DNA from 2 places in the Paraburkholderia sp. GAS448 genome. Region 2 is predicted to be linked to the other one. Evidence: riboswitches for the same ligand, from Rfam matches in the RefSeq annotation. Region 2 holds a riboswitch; the other holds the start of a gene.

What was found. Region 2 has a riboswitch for thiamine pyrophosphate ahead of P3T23_RS32500 (FAD-dependent oxidoreductase). Riboswitches for the same ligand answer to the same signal wherever they lie in the genome.
Region 1: it holds a riboswitch for thiamine pyrophosphate, as region 2 does, so the genes downstream of both, thiC (phosphomethylpyrimidine synthase ThiC) here and P3T23_RS32500 (FAD-dependent oxidoreductase) in region 2, are expected to answer to the same signal.

Annotation. Positions count from the first base shown of each region.
Region 1 is NZ_JBNDKT010000052.1:8,095-15,640, reverse strand. It holds gene P3T23_RS42530 (MFS transporter) at 1-543, shown strand, start outside; gene P3T23_RS42525 (EamA family transporter) at 664-1,581, opposite strand; gene P3T23_RS42520 (pentapeptide MXKDX repeat protein) at 1,901-2,137, opposite strand; gene P3T23_RS42515 (molybdopterin-dependent oxidoreductase) at 2,232-3,017, opposite strand; gene P3T23_RS42510 (cytochrome b/b6 domain-containing protein) at 3,028-3,666, opposite strand; gene P3T23_RS42505 (DUF1223 domain-containing protein) at 3,693-4,556, opposite strand; gene P3T23_RS42500 (GreA/GreB family elongation factor) at 5,333-5,740, shown strand; TPP riboswitch at 5,808-5,924, shown strand; gene thiC (phosphomethylpyrimidine synthase ThiC) at 6,019-7,546, shown strand, end outside.
Region 2 is NZ_JBNDKT010000024.1:35,439-42,984, reverse strand. It holds gene mlaD (outer membrane lipid asymmetry maintenance protein MlaD) at 1-294, opposite strand, end outside; gene mlaE (lipid asymmetry maintenance ABC transporter permease subunit MlaE) at 385-1,152, opposite strand; gene P3T23_RS32520 (ABC transporter ATP-binding protein) at 1,149-1,970, opposite strand; gene thiE (thiamine phosphate synthase) at 2,073-3,170, opposite strand; gene P3T23_RS32510 (thiazole synthase) at 3,167-4,015, opposite strand; gene thiS (sulfur carrier protein ThiS) at 4,076-4,273, opposite strand; gene P3T23_RS32500 (FAD-dependent oxidoreductase) at 4,315-5,448, opposite strand; TPP riboswitch at 5,647-5,783, opposite strand; gene P3T23_RS32495 (ABC transporter ATP-binding protein/permease) at 6,068-7,546, shown strand, end outside.

The sequences.
Region 1 (7,546 bases), on a different contig from region 2:
GAAGCCTCGCTGACCGGCGCCGCGCTCTTCGCCGCGTTCAGCATCTTCTGGTCGGTGCTGACCCTGCTGCTCGCGGGACCGCCCTTTCATCTCGGGCCGCAGGCGGCTGGCCTCTTCGGCATCGTCGGCGCGGCGGGCGCGCTGGCCGCGCCGCTCGCCGGCAAGTTCGCAGACCGGCGTGGGCCACGCGCGATCATCTCGCTGGCCATTGGGCTCGTCGCGCTGTCGTTCGTGATCTTCGGCTTGTCGGGAGCGAGCATTGCCGGGCTGGTGGTCGGCGTGATCGTGCTCGATGTCGGCGTGCAGGCCGCGCAGATTTCCAACCAGTCGCGCATCTACGCCCTCAAGCCCGACGCACGCAGCCGGGTGAATACCGTCTACATGGTGTGCTATTTCATCGGCGGCGCAGCAGGATCGGCGGTTGGCGCGATCGCGTGGCATGCGTTCGGGTGGGTTGGTGTATCGATGGCCGGTTTTCTGTTTGCCGCGCTGGCCGCCTGGACTCATTCGCGCGGCCGTCAACGGGTGCCGGTGGCGCCCTGATTTCCTGCCTGATCGGGCGATGGCCTGGCGCCGAGCCGGGCCGCGTCGAATACGCCGGCAGCGGATGGTTCGTCAGCACGGCGGCAAAGGTGGTGTCGATGAGCCCTTCGCCGCCGACGCTTATGCGCGCCCGCGCCGCCGGTAGTCGAACCAGAACGACAGCCCGACGCTCGCCAGAATCACGGCGGTCGCGATCACGGTCGAGCGCGTGACAGGCTCGCCGAGCAGCAGCGCGCCAAGCGCCACCGCGACCACCGGGTTCACGTACATGCAGCTGCTCGCGATAATCGGGCTCGTGTGCCGGATCAGGTAGCCGTACGCCACGTAGGCCGCCATGGTGCCGACGAGCATCAGATACAGGAACGCTACCATCGGCGGGAAGTGCACATCGAGCATGCGCTCGCCCGACACCCACGCGACGACCGTCGACATCGCGCCGCCAAGGCCGATCTGCAGTGAGGTCGACAGAAACAGGTCGGACGGCAGCTTCAGGCGTCCGGCCAGATGCGCGCCGCCTGCCCAGAAGAGCGCACCGCAGAGAATGGCGAGACTGCCGTCGGCCGAATTGGCCGACGCGTCGCCGTGGCTGAGAATCCCGATCCCGACAAGGCCAAGCCCGACGGCAAACCACTCGCCCCTGCCGATCCGGCGGCCTGCGACGGCGGCAATCACCGTCGCGAAGAGCGGCACGGTGGCGACCATCACGGCGGCCGTGCCGGTGCCTACGGTCCGCATGCCGAAGGCGAGCATGCCGCTCGACAGCCCGACGAGCATGGTGCCTACCAGCCCGGCGTTTCGTACTTCTTCGGCCGTGGGCCAGGCCGGCCGACGCCGCGTCGCGAAAACGAAGAGGCCAATACCGGCAAACAGATTGCGCAGCCCGGACAGCATGAGCGGCGGAAACGAGCCCAACGCGACGTGCACCGCCAGATAGGTCGAGCCCCAGACGATATAGACGACGGTCAACGCGAGCGCGACCCGGCCGTGTCGGGACTGCGGCAGGCGGAACGGGAAAGAATCGGGAAACCTAGACAGCATGCGTGCGACCCGCCAGCGCCCGGTGGGATGCCGCACACGAACCCGCACATGAACCATAAGGGACGACGGGCAACGGCGTGCGCCGCACGATCGGTGCGGCGGGGCGGGCGAGACAGAACGGCATGGTGGTCGAACGGCGAGGAACAAGGGAGAACGTTTGCGGGCGCAAATCCGGCAATGCACGCCACGGTCTGGCTGCGCGCCGGCAGCATTATGCAATAAGGCAGCCCCGCGGCTGTGAAAGCAAACGTAAATATTCGCAACGCATATGAAAAAGCCGGGGCCATGCCCCGGCTTTCCCGACCCGATGCGCCAGCCGTTAGTTGGCCATCGCGCCCGACGCCTCGTGCTTCATGCCCATCGCGTCATTGCCCTTCTTCATCTTGTCTTTCTTCATGCTGTCTTCTTTCATGGTGTCTTTCGACATCGAATCCTTGGACATCGTGTCATGCGACATGGCGCCGTTCGACATCGCGCCGCTTGCTTCCTGCGCGAACGCCGAGGTGCCGCCTGCAAGGAATACGACGGCCAGCGCTGCGATTGCGAGTTGTTTCATGAGATCACTCCGTGTGTTGTCGATCGATAAAACCGGCCTGTGCCGGGTACTTCCAAAGCTTCTGCCGCCCGGGGTCATGCCCGACTCGCGTGCGTCAGGAGCCTCCGAACCAGTTGTAGCCCTGGTCGACCCAATAGCCGCCCGGGAACGTGTTGGTGACAAAAATCTCCATGATGTGCTTCGGATTCTTGTAGCCGAGCTTGGTCGGCATCCGCAGCTTCATCGGGAAGCCGTATTTCGCCGGCAGGCGCTCGCCGTCGTATTCGAACGTGAGCAGCGTTTGCGGATGCAGCGCGGTCGGCATATCGATGCTTTCGTAGTAGTCGTCGGCGCATTTGAAGCCGACGTATTTCGCCGACGTGTCCGCGCCCACGCGCCGCAGAAACTCGCTGAACGGCGTGCCGCCCCAGCGACCGATCGCGCTCCACCCTTCCACGCAGATGTGTCGCGTGATCTGCTCCGCGTGAGGCAGCGCGTACAGCTCGGGCAGCGTCCACGTGCGCTGACCTGTGACGAGACCGCCCACCTGCAGCTTGTAGTCGGACGCATCCACCTCGGGCACTTCGTCGACTCCGTAAAACGCGTTGAACGGGAACGGCCGCGTGATCTGCGCTTCGCTGTAGGTAGGCGCCAGCTGCTTCGGATCGAAAATGAAAGCCTGCGCGCGGTCGTTCAGACGCGAGACCGCAGCAAGGAATCTGTTCACCGAGTCGTTGTCGGTCAGCGAGCAGCCCGTGAGCATCGTGAGACCACCGAGCGTCAGGAGGCGTTTGCCGAACAGGCGTCGTGACGGCATCGCGAGTTCGCGGCGGGCGTCGACCAGGATCGATTCGCGATCGAGCTTCATGGCAGGCTTCGCGCCTTTCCGGTTGAGGGTCATGATGGATCTCCTAGCGTCCGCGCAGCATCGCGACGAGCGAGCGCGGCACCAGCGCGACCATCACGAGATGCACGGCGATGAAGGCCGCCAGAAACGACATCGCGACGAAGTGCACGACGCGCGCGTTGTCGTAGCCGCCCATGAGTTCGCGCAGCAGTGGAAACTGCACCGATTTCCAGATGGCGAGTCCCGACAGCACCAGTACGATCAGGTCGCAGACGATGAACAGGTAAGCGAATTTCTGCACCGCGTTGTACTGCCGCAGATCGGCGTGCGACAGCTTGCCGGTCAGCGCGGCGAGGAAATCCTTCAGGATCGCGCGCGGCGACAGCGGCAGGAACTTGCGGAAGAAACGGCCGCTGACGAGATTGAGCGCGAGATACACGAGGCCGTTGAACACCAGCAGCCACATCGCGGCGAAGTGCCACTGCAGCGCGCCGCCGAGCCATCCGCCGAGCGTGATCGAAGGCGGGAACATGAAGTTCCTGAAGATCGGCGACGCGTCGTAGATGCGCCAGCCCGACAGCATCATCGTGATGGCCGCGAGCGCGTTCAACCAGTGCGTCACGCGCACCCAGACAGGATGAATCAGGCCGGCAGGCGCCGCGGGCCGCGGCGCCGTATCGACATGCATACGGGATGTGTTCATCGAATTCTCCACATACAAGAACGCCGTTAGCGGCACGCGGCCAGGTCGGCCACCTGCAGCACATCGCCGGTCGAGGCGCTCTCCACGAACGCGACGACGCCGAACCGGCTGACCGGCGTGTTGCCGCTTGCGATTGCTTTGTCATCTTCACTGCTCACGGCGACGTCCTGATGAATACGCGCGCTGCCCGCGACAAGCGGCACCGGGCCGATCCATTGCCGCACGACGCGCTCATGGTGCAGCGTTGCTCCACTGTTCTCGCCGGCTCGCACCTGCGAGGTCAGATCGTTTTCGTAGACGGCGACGTAGGCGTTCAGCGTGTCTTTGGCCGTGGCATGCGCGGTGAATCGCGCGTCGACATCCAGCCCGCCTGCCGTGCCCTGGGCACGCGGTGCGAGTTCGATCGCGACGTCGGCCTGAGCCGGCTCCGACATCAGGTTCTGCACACGCGTTTCGAAGCTGTCGGGCCGTGCCCAGCTGCGCAGCTCACGCCCCGACACGAACACTTCCGGCGTGTAGATCACGTGACCGCCGGCGCGGTCGGTGAGGCTCTGTTGACGCTCGGTGAAACGGTGCTGCGAGAAGCGGTCGGTCCAGCCAAGGCTGTTCCAGTAGTCGACGTGCAACTCCAGCGGCACGACGCCGTTCGACGCGCTGCCATCCTTCCACTGGCCAAGCCAGCGGTCGGCCGGCGGACAGCTGCTGCAGCCTTCGCTGCTGTACAGCTCGACAAGCGCGACACGGTGCGCGGGACTATGCGCCGTGCACATCGACGTTGCCGCCTGTCCCACACCGCTCGTCGCGAGTGCGATCACCACCGCAAGACCGCGAATGCCACGCGAACGGCGCACGTCGCTAAACGCGCTGGATTGGCTGGTGGGGGTTCGCATGGCAGGCTCCGTTGGGAAATCTGCACGTTTGTCGCGTGGTATCGGGCGTTATGACAGCCGCCCCAAAAAAATTTCGGGCAGACCGCACTGGAGAGAATCGCGCACAAGCGCAAATACTTCGAGCACCGCGGATGCGTATGACTTTCGCGAGTTCCGCGATGTCCGTGACTCCCGCGACGAAGGGGCGATCCTGCACAACGCGGCTTCCGCAGCGCACAATAAGTGGCCGGAACGAACGCCGTAGAGACGGCTGATGCACCTGACGCCTCTGCGGGAAACGCATCGGGTTGCGTGGTGTGGCACGATGCGACGCGGCGGACCGCGCGATCTCGAGCGGGTCTGTTCTTCCATGCTAGTGCATGGCGAGAACCGCCGACTGCATGGCCGAATCTTTATTACGAAACGTTTACCCGGTGAGTGGCATGCCTCGCCGATCGCGCGCGTCGGGCCGTGCGCGGCCGCTGTCCGGAGGCAGCCGGACGGGCGGATATCGCGTGCTATGATCGTCTCGTCGATTTGCCCATTTCACCTCTCCTGATACCGACGCCCAATTCTCATGTGTAAGTCCTGCCACGCCCTGATGCGCCCGCGCCCTGACGGCGGGGTCGATTGCGCGCGTGCCGGGCAGTCGGTCCGATCCGCGCATTCCCTCTTCGCCCCGCTTTCCATCGCCCGGCGCCTGGCCTGAACGAAGCCTCCTCACCGGAGCCAGGTCGGCCAGGCTCCGGGCCGATCTCAGCCGCCCTGATCGCGCAGATCGAAACTGGAGAACCCTTATGAAACAGAAAACCTGCTACCTCACGGAACTGGATGTCGTACGCCTCGAAAAACACGCGGCAAGCCCCGGCGCCGAGGCGAAATATCAAACCATGCTGGACAACCTGCTCGCGCGCGCGGTCATCGTTGCGCCACGCGATATCGCCGCGAATGTCGTCACGATGAATTCGCAGGTCACGCTCGCCGACGAGCAGACGGGCGAAGAAATGACCTGGACCGTCGTCTATCCGCCGGGCGCGGACTTCAGCAATGGTCAGTTGAATGTTTTCTCGCCGGCGGGCCTCGCGCTGCTCGGCGCGAAGCGCGGCGAGCGCATCCGCTTCATGCCGCCGGGCGGCGACGAAAAAGTGCTGAAGGTCCTGCAGATCCTGTTTCAGCCCGAAGCGGCCGACGATTTCACGCTCTGACATGTCAGTGGGCGCCTGATCGTCAGGATGGGTTGCAATGCCCCCCTCGGCAGGTGTATCGTGTGCGCTGCTAACGCGGGGGTCCTGCGTGGCGCATCGAACAACGGTGTGCTTCGCGGGTGAGATATACCCTTTGAACCTGATCTGGATAATGCCAGCGCAGGGAAGCGTACGGATTTCGCGGCTTCACCACTGCAACACCCCACAGCGAATCCGACCACTTCCTTCTCGATCTCCTGCTTAGCGGCAACACAGCTGCCCCACATCAGGAGAAACGCATGAACGCCAATCCGAAGTTCCTTTCCGCCGACGCACACGTCGATGCCGCTGCCGTCGCTCCGCTGCCGAATTCCCGCAAGGTCTACGTAACCGGTTCGCAACCCGATATTCGCGTGCCGATGCGCGAAATCACGCAGTCGGATACGCCGGACAGCTTCGGTGGCGAAAAGAACCCGCCCGTCTATGTCTACGACACGTCGGGCCCGTACACGGATCCGGACGCTCAGATCGACATCCGCGCGGGCCTGCCGGCGCTCCGTCAGCGCTGGATCGAGGCACGCGGCGACACGGAAGCGCTCGAGGGCCTCACGAGCGATTACGGCCGCGAGCGCGCCGCCGATGCCGCGACCGCCGAGCTGCGTTTCCCCGGCCTGCATCGCACGCCGCGCCGCGCGAAGGCCGGCGCGAACGTGTCGCAGATGCACTACGCGCGTCAGGGCATCATCACGCCGGAAATGGAATACATCGCGATTCGCGAGAACCAGCGCCGTGCCCAGTATCTGGAAACCCTGAAGAAGAGCGGCCCGAACGGCAACAAGCTCGCCGACATGATGGGCCGCCAGCATCCGGGCCAGGCGTTCGGCGCAAGCGCGTTCGGGCCTGACGCGCTGAAGGAAATCACGCCGGAGTTCGTGCGCGAAGAAGTCGCACGCGGCCGCGCGATCATCCCGAACAACATCAATCACCCGGAAAGCGAGCCGATGATCATCGGCCGCAACTTCCTCGTGAAGGTCAACGCGAATATCGGCAACTCGGCCGTGACCTCGTCGATTGGCGAAGAAGTCGACAAGATGACGTGGGCGATCCGCTGGGGCGGCGATACGGTGATGGATCTGTCGACCGGCAAGCACATTCACGAAACGCGCGAGTGGATCATCCGCAACAGCCCGGTGCCGATCGGCACGGTGCCGATCTATCAGGCGCTCGAAAAGGTCAACGGCAAGGCCGAAGACCTGACGTGGGAAATCTTCCGCGACACACTGATCGAACAGGCCGAGCAAGGCGTCGACTACTTCACGATCCACGCAGGCGTGCGTCTGCAATACGTGCCGCTGACGGCAAAGCGCATGACGGGCATCGTGTCGCGCGGCGGCTCGATCATGGCCAAGTGGTGTCTCGCGCACCACAAGGAAAGCTTCCTGTACGAGCATTTCGAAGACATCTGCGAAATCATGAAGGCGTACGACGTGAGCTTCTCGTTGGGCGATGGCCTGCGTCCCGGCTCGATCTACGATGCCAACGACGAAGCGCAGCTCGGCGAACTGAAGACCCTCGGCGAACTTACGCAGATCGCCTGGAAGCACGACGTGCAGACGATGATCGAAGGTCCGGGCCACGTGCCGATGCAGCTCATCAAGGAGAACATGGATCTCCAGCTGCAATGGTGCGACGAGGCGCCCTTCTACACCCTCGGACCGCTGACCACCGATATCGCCCCCGGCTACGACCACATCACGTCGGGCATCGGCGCGGCGATGATCGGCTGGTTCGGCACGGCGATGCTCTGCTACGTGACGCCGAAGGAGC
Region 2 (7,546 bases):
CGCGGAGGTGTCTTTCGGAAACTGGTATTGCCTGTCGAGATCGAGTGTGACAACGGCCTGATACGTGTTGGTGTCAAAGCCGATCGACGCCACGCGGCCCACCGTCACGCCTGCGCTCTTCACGGGCGCGCGCGGCTTCAATCCGCCGATATTGTCGAATTTGAGCTTGACCGGGTAGGTGGCCTGAAACGACAGCGAACTCATGTTGCCGGCCTTCAATGCAAGAAACAGCAACGCCACGAAGCCCAGCACCACGAACAGGCCGACCCAGAAGTCGAGAACAGTCTTTTTCATCGTTATCCCAAGAGAATCCGCTGCGGCGGCAACCCACCCGCGCGACGCGGCAGCACGCGCGCCGTCTCGCGGATGCAACCCCGCGCAGTCTTAGCTGAACATCAGTGCGGTCAGCAGGAAATCGAGGCCGAGCACAGCAAGCGACGCGTACACAACCGTTTTCGTCGTCGCGCGCGAAACGCCTTCCGGTGTGGGCCGTGCTTCATAGCCCTGAAAGAGCGCGATGAACGTCACCGCGAAACCGAACACGATACTTTTGATTACGCCATTGCCGACGTCGCGCCACACATCGACGCCGCCCTGCATCTGCGACCAGAACGCACCGGAATCGACGCCGATCATCAGCACGCCCACCACATACCCGCCAATCACGCCGACCGCGCTGAAAATCGCCGCAAGGATCGGCATCGCGATAATGCCGGCCCACATGCGCGGCGCGACCACGACCTTGACCGGATCGACGGCCATCATTTCCATTGCCGTCAGTTGCTCGCCCGCCTTCATCAGACCGATTTCGGCGGTCAGCGACGTGCCCGCGCGGCCGGCGAACAGCAGCGCCGTCACCACAGGCCCGAGTTCGCGCACGAGCGACAGCGCGACCAGCAGACCCAGCGCCTGTTCGGAGCCGTAGCGGTTCAGCGTGTAATAGCCCTGCAGCCCCAGCACGAAGCCGACGAAGAGGCCCGACACCGCAATGATGACCAGCGAATAATTACCCACGAAGTGGATCTGCTTCGTGACAAGCCGTGGCCGGCGCAGCAGCGGAAAGAACTCGAGCACGAGCCGCAGGAACATCCGCGAGGCATAACCGGCCTGCTCAAGGAGGTCGATGACGGAGCGTCCGATCGTACTGATCATGGCTGACCTCCGCCGATGCCGAAGTCTGCCGCCAGTGGCGTTTTGCTCGGATAGTGGAACTTGAAGGGGCCATCGGGGGCACCGTCGATGAACTGACGGACGGTCGGATCCGTAGAAGAGCGCAACTGAGCCGGCGTGCCTTCGGCATGGACGCCGCCGTTGGCGAGGAAGTACACGTAGTCGGCGATGGCGAACGATTCGGGCACGTCGTGCGTCACCAGAATCGACGTGGCGCCGAGCGCGCTGTTCAGCGCGCGGATCAGGTTAGCCGTGATGCCAAGCGAAATCGGGTCGAGGCCGGCGAACGGCTCGTCGTACATCATGAGTTCGGGATCGAGCGCAATCGCGCGGGCAAGCGCCACGCGGCGCGCCATACCGCCCGAAATCTCGGACGGCGCGAGATCGCGTGCCCCGCGCAAACCGACGGCGTTGAGCTTCATCAACACCAGATCGCGGATCAGCTCTTCGGGGAGGTCGGTGTGTTCGCGCAACGCGAAGGCAACATTTTCGAACACCGACATATCGGTGAACAAGGCGCCGAACTGGAACAGCATGCCCATCTTGCGGCGTAGCGCGTACAGGCCATCGCGCGTCTGCGCGCCGATGTCCTGTCCGTGGAACACCACCTGGCCGCGGTTCGCGCGCACAAGGCCGCCGATCAGGCGCAGCACCGTGGTCTTGCCACATCCCGAGCCGCCCATGACCGCCACCACCTGACCGCGCGGAAAGCGCAGGTTCAGGCCAGACAGGACAAGCCCGTCGCCGTAACCGAAGTCGACGTCGCGTAGCTCGAGGAAATTCTCGGAAGAGGAAGGCACGAAGCTGACAGTCCTTTTACACAGAACACGAAGGCCGGATTATAGGGCCATCGTGAAAAAGCTGCCGTGACGTGCCCTGTCCCTGTTAAGGGTATCCCCCGATTATTGCAGAAACGCGTGTTGCAATGCAGAAACTGCAGCTGCAGGGTCCGCAGCCTCGGTAACGGCGCGCACGACGGCCGCACAGCCGACGCCGGTTGCCAGCACCTGCGGCAACACCTGGCCGTCGATACCGCCGATCGCCACCAGCGGCACGACGCCGTCGAGCAGTTTCACATAGCGGGCGAGCCGGGCGAGACCCTGCGGCGCGGTCGGCATGGCCTTGGTCGTGGTCGGGAAGACGGCGCCAAGCGCAATATAACTCGGCCGGAAATGCAGTGCGGTCAGCATCTCGTAGTAGCCGTGCGTCGACAGGCCAAGGCGTATGCCGGCTGCGGCGAGCCGGTGCAGGTCGGCGGTGTGCACGTCTTCCTGTCCGAGGTGGACGCCGTATGCGCCCGCGTCGAGCGCGGCCTGCCAGTGATCGTTGATGAACACCTGCGCATCGTGCTTGCGGCCTGCGACGACGCATCGCCCGATTTCGCCCGCCAGGCCCGCATCCGCTACCTTGTGGCGCAACTGGACCGTCTTCACGCCGAAGTCCAGCACGCGCTCGACCCAGTCGGCCGTCGGCAGCACGGGATACAGGCCGAGCCGGTCCGGGCAACGCGCAAACGGCTGCGACGGCGCTTCCGGCAAACCGGTGACGCGCGGAAAGCGCGTCAGATCAGTCGGCCACGCGTCGGAGTGGGCGGTTTCGTCGCCGTCGCGCCAGGCCAATGCGAGCGTCAGTGCGTCGTGGGGATCGAATCCGCAGTCGAGGAACGCGGCCAGCGCCGCGATCCAGTCTTCGGCGAGATGCCCTGCCAGGGCGTAGCGCTCGCCGCCCAGATGCAAGGTGGCGCTGTCGTCCGATGCCTCGATGACGCCCGCGCCCTTCACGAGCCATTTCGCGACGTGGTCGCCATGATGCTGCAGATCGGCGACGATGATGAGGTCGCCGCCGTTCGGTTCGTCAGGCGCGGTGAGGCAGATGCGCCACGGCGCGTGCGTGGGCGGCCAGTCGCCGAGGCGCGAGCGAATCCGCTCAGCAGCTTCGGTGAGTTCGTCGGCGGGCGGCCAGAAAAGATCGCGCCGCGTCGGCGGCAAGGTTTGCGTCATGCGGCGCTCCCATCCTGGTGCCAGAACGGCATGCCGACAACCGGCGTGCTCGCGTGGGCAGTTTCACGTTCGGCCATCGGGCCGGCAAGATAAGCGCTGCGCCCGGCCTCGACGCCCAGCGCGAACGCACGGGCCATTGTCTCCGGATGAGTCGCCTGCGACACCGCCGTGTTCAGCAGCACGCCGTCGAAGCCCCACTCCATCACCTGGCATGCGTGAGACGGCACGCCAAGCCCTGCGTCGACGATCAGCGGCACGTCCGGCAGGCGCTCGCGCAGCACGCGCAGACCGTACGGGTTGATGACGCCCTTGCCGGTGCCGATCGGCGCGCCCCACGGCATCAGCGCTTCGCAACCTGCATCCAGCAGACGCCGGCCGATCACGAGATCTTCCGTACAGTAAGGCAGCACCTTGAAGCCGTCCTTCACGAGCCGGGAGGCAGCCTCGATCAGGCCGACCGGGTCGGGCTGCAGCGTGTAGTCGTCCCCGATCAGTTCGAGCTTGATCCAGTCGGTTTCGAACACTTCGCGCGCCATGTGCGCGGTAGTGACAGCTTCGCCGACGGTCAGGCAGCCCGCTGTATTCGGCAGCAACGGCACGCCGCGGCGTTTGAGCAGATCGAAGAAGCCGGCTTCGGCGCCGCCTTCGTTCATCTGACGGCGCAGCGCGACGGTAATCATGCCGGGACGTGCTGCGTCGATCGAATCGGACAGCGATTGCAGCGACGGATAGCGCGACGTGCCAAGCAGCACCCGGCTCGCGAAAGTTTCGCCGTATAGCGTGAGCGCGTCGGCTGGCGCCGCAGCGGTGGCGGTGGCGGTGGCGGCAGTGGCGGAAGAAGTCATTTCAGGATCCTTGCGTCTGGCAGCGCGCGGCGGAATGGCAGGCCAATCAGGACTGTCAAATCAGCCGCCGGCGACGGGTTGCACGACGTCGAGCCGGTCACCCGGCTGTAAAGCGCGGGCCGCATGCTGCGTCCGCGCGACGAAATCGCCATTCAACGCGACGGCAAACGGCGGACGTGCGCCGAAAGCGGCGAGTGCGTCAGCGACCGTGGCCCCTTCGGGCAGCGACAACGGCTTCTGGTTGATGTGAATATCCATGGTGTTCGTATGCAGCTAGATCAATGGCAGCGCCGGTCCGCTCAGGCCAGCGCCGGCCGGGTGTCCTGATGAAAAAGGTCGGTCCAGCGCGCGTCGCGCCGCCAGTCCCCGAAGGCGTCGGCGTCCACGATACGTCCTTCCAGCAAGGCGTCTGCGAAACGCACGGCTTCGTCGGCGACTTCCGGCGCGATCATGTAGCCGTGCCGGTACAGGCCATTCACGCGCAACATGTTCGCGCCATCCCAGACGAGCGCGGGACGGTGATCCGGCAGCGTCGGCCGGCACTGCGAATTCAGTTCAAGAATCCGCGCTTCGCCGAAACCCGGATGGACCGAAAACGCCGCGCTCAGCAACTCGAGCGCCGAGCGCACGCTGACGGGCGACATATCCTCACCTTCGATTTCCGTCGCACCGATCACATACAGATCGTTCTGCTTCGGCGCGATGTACAGCGGGTAACGCGGATGCAGCAGGCGCACGGGCCGCGTCAGCCCGATACCCGGCGCGTGTACCCGCGCAACCTCACCGCGAATGCCGCGCAGCGTCGGCCAGACCGGCTTTGCGCCCAGGCCCCGACAATCGATCGTCACGTGTGCAGCAGGCAGTGCCTGATCGTCGACCGGCGTATTCCAGTGCGTTTCGACGCCGCGCTCGGCAAGGCCGGCCGCGAGCGCGGCGAGCACCTGTCGGTTATCGAGCTGGCCCTCGTGCGGCAGCAGCCAGCCTTGCGGGAAGCGGCCGGTCAGCGCAGGCTCGGCTGCGCCGAGCTGCGCGCCCGAAAGATGCACGAAACCGCCGTCCAGCAGCGCCGCCGGTGCATTCGCGCGCACACGGCGCTCGAACAGCGGCGCTTCGGTACGATCCTGGTGATGCCAGACGACGAGCGTCCCGTTGCGCTGGAAGAACACCGGCTCCGGCAGTTCCGCAAGCATCTGCGGCCACTTCTCGAGCGAAGCGGCGCCGAGTTCGGTAATCAGCAGTTCGGCGCTGGCTGCTTCGGCCAGCGGCGCCAGCATCGCGGCGGCCACCCATGCGGCCGCCTGCGTGCCCGCCGCGTCACCGCGCTCGTACAGCGCGACGCGACGTCCCGCGCCGGCCAGCCGCCACGCGACAAGACGCCCGCAGAGGCCGCCGCCGAGCACGGCGAAATCCGGTTGTCGAGCAGAAGCGTTCATCGCGACCCGCCCGGCACGCTCAAGGCGGCGCCAGAAAAGGTGACGCAAACGACGCAAAAAACTGAAGAATGAGCGGTCATCGAATCCTTTCCGTACGGCAAAAAGCGCACGTACCCAAGGACGAAACCGGCGGGCGAGGCCGGCCGGGCGTAACACGCATCCAGTGACGGATGCCGCCCGGCGGGGAAATGGAAGAAGTGGAAACTTCCGGAAACTTCCCGCGCCGGTATTACCCGGATCGGGTGCGAAGGGTCTCTCTCAGCCTCGCCGCAGCCACGTCGACAAACCGCATCGACACCATATGGCCCGCTTGCGAAGCACCCCTGTTTCGTCAAAAGTCATTAGACCATAAAAGGCGCGACAGCCGCAAACCGGCCAGCTCGAGATCGATTCAATATGGCTGGCGACGGCGTCTGGCACAATGGCACGCGTTGACGGGCATACGCCAGCCATTGCCGCGCCATTCCGGGCGGGATTGCCGGCGGCCCCCCATTACACGATTTAAGTTCAGGTTAAGCCAGGGCCACGACAATCCCGGCCCTGAGCGCACCGCGCGCCGCCCCATCCATGCGTTACAGGCCACGGCCGCGCATAGCGCACTCTGCACTAAAGGACGCTTATGACTGAAAAGCCGACAGGTTCCGTGAATACGGATATCACCGCATGGGGCCTCATCAAGCCATACTGGGTGTCCGAAGACCGATGGCGCGCGCGCGGCCTGCTCGCGCTCGTGGTCGCGATGAACATGACGATGGTCGCGGCGAACGTCTGGTTCAACAACTGGCAACGCATCTTCTTCGACGCGATCCAGCAATACAACTTTCCCGTCTTCAAGTATTCGCTGCTGCAGTTCACCGTCATCGCCATGGCGCTGATTCTGCTCGGTTCGTACCGCACGTACTTCCGGCAGATGCTTGAATTCCGCTGGCGGCAGTGGCTGACAAGCCAATACCTGCACGACTGGCTCGGCGACCGCGCGTACTACCGCATCGAGCGCGACAGCCTCGCGGACAACCCCGACCAGCGGGTATCGGTCGATCTGCAGGCGCTTGCGAGTTCGACGCTCAACCTGGCGCTCGGCCTGCTGTCGACCACCGTCACACTGTTCTCGTTCATCGTCATCCTGTGGAATCTGTCCGGCGCATTGGCGTTCCATCTGTTTGGCACGGCGTTCTCCATTCCGGGCTACATGGTGTGGGCCGCGCTTATTTACGCGGCCGCCGGCTCGTATGTGACCCACAAGGTCAACCATCCGCTCGTGTCGATCAACTATCAGCAGCAGAAAGTCGAGGCAGACTTCCGTTTTTCGCTGATCCGCATCCGCGAGAACGCCGACCAGATCGCGCTCTATCAGGGCGAGCCGGCAGAAGAGCGGGCGCTCAAAGGCGTGTTCGGACACATCCGCGACAACTGGCGTCTGGTCATGCGCTTTACGCGGCGCTTCAACATCGTCGTGATCAGCTATTCGCAGTTGGCGATCGTGTTTCCGTATATCGCGGCGGCCCCCAAATACTTTTCGAAGAGCATTTCCCTCGGCGTCTATCAGCAGGTGACGGGCGCGTTCGGCACGGTCAGCGATTCGTTTTCCTGGTTCATCAACAATTACGATTCGCTCGCCGAATGGCGCGCTACGGTCAACCGTCTGCGGGAATTCCACCGCGTGATGGGCGATCAGCATCTGCGCGAGTCGGTCTCGGGCGGCACCTTCCATGGCGGCATCAATATCCGCATGACGGACACGCAGTCGCTCGTCGTCGAAGATCTGCGGCTGCAGCATCCCAACGGCATGCCGATGTCGAACGTCGGTTCGTTCAGCATTGCGCCGAAATCGCGCTGGCTCGTGCGCGGGCCGTCCGGCGCCGGCAAGAGCACGTTGATGCGTACCCTTGCCGGTCTGTGGCCGTTTGGCGAAGGCTCGATCGATTCGCCCGTCGGCGCGAAGCTGATGTTCGTGCCACAACGCAGCTATCTGCCGATCGGCACGCTCAAGGCCGCACTGACTTACCCGTCGGACGAAAGCGCGTTCACCGACGAAGCCTGTCGCGAAGTGCTGGTGGTCTGCAATCTGTCCGACTTCGCGGATCGCCTGCGCGAGTCG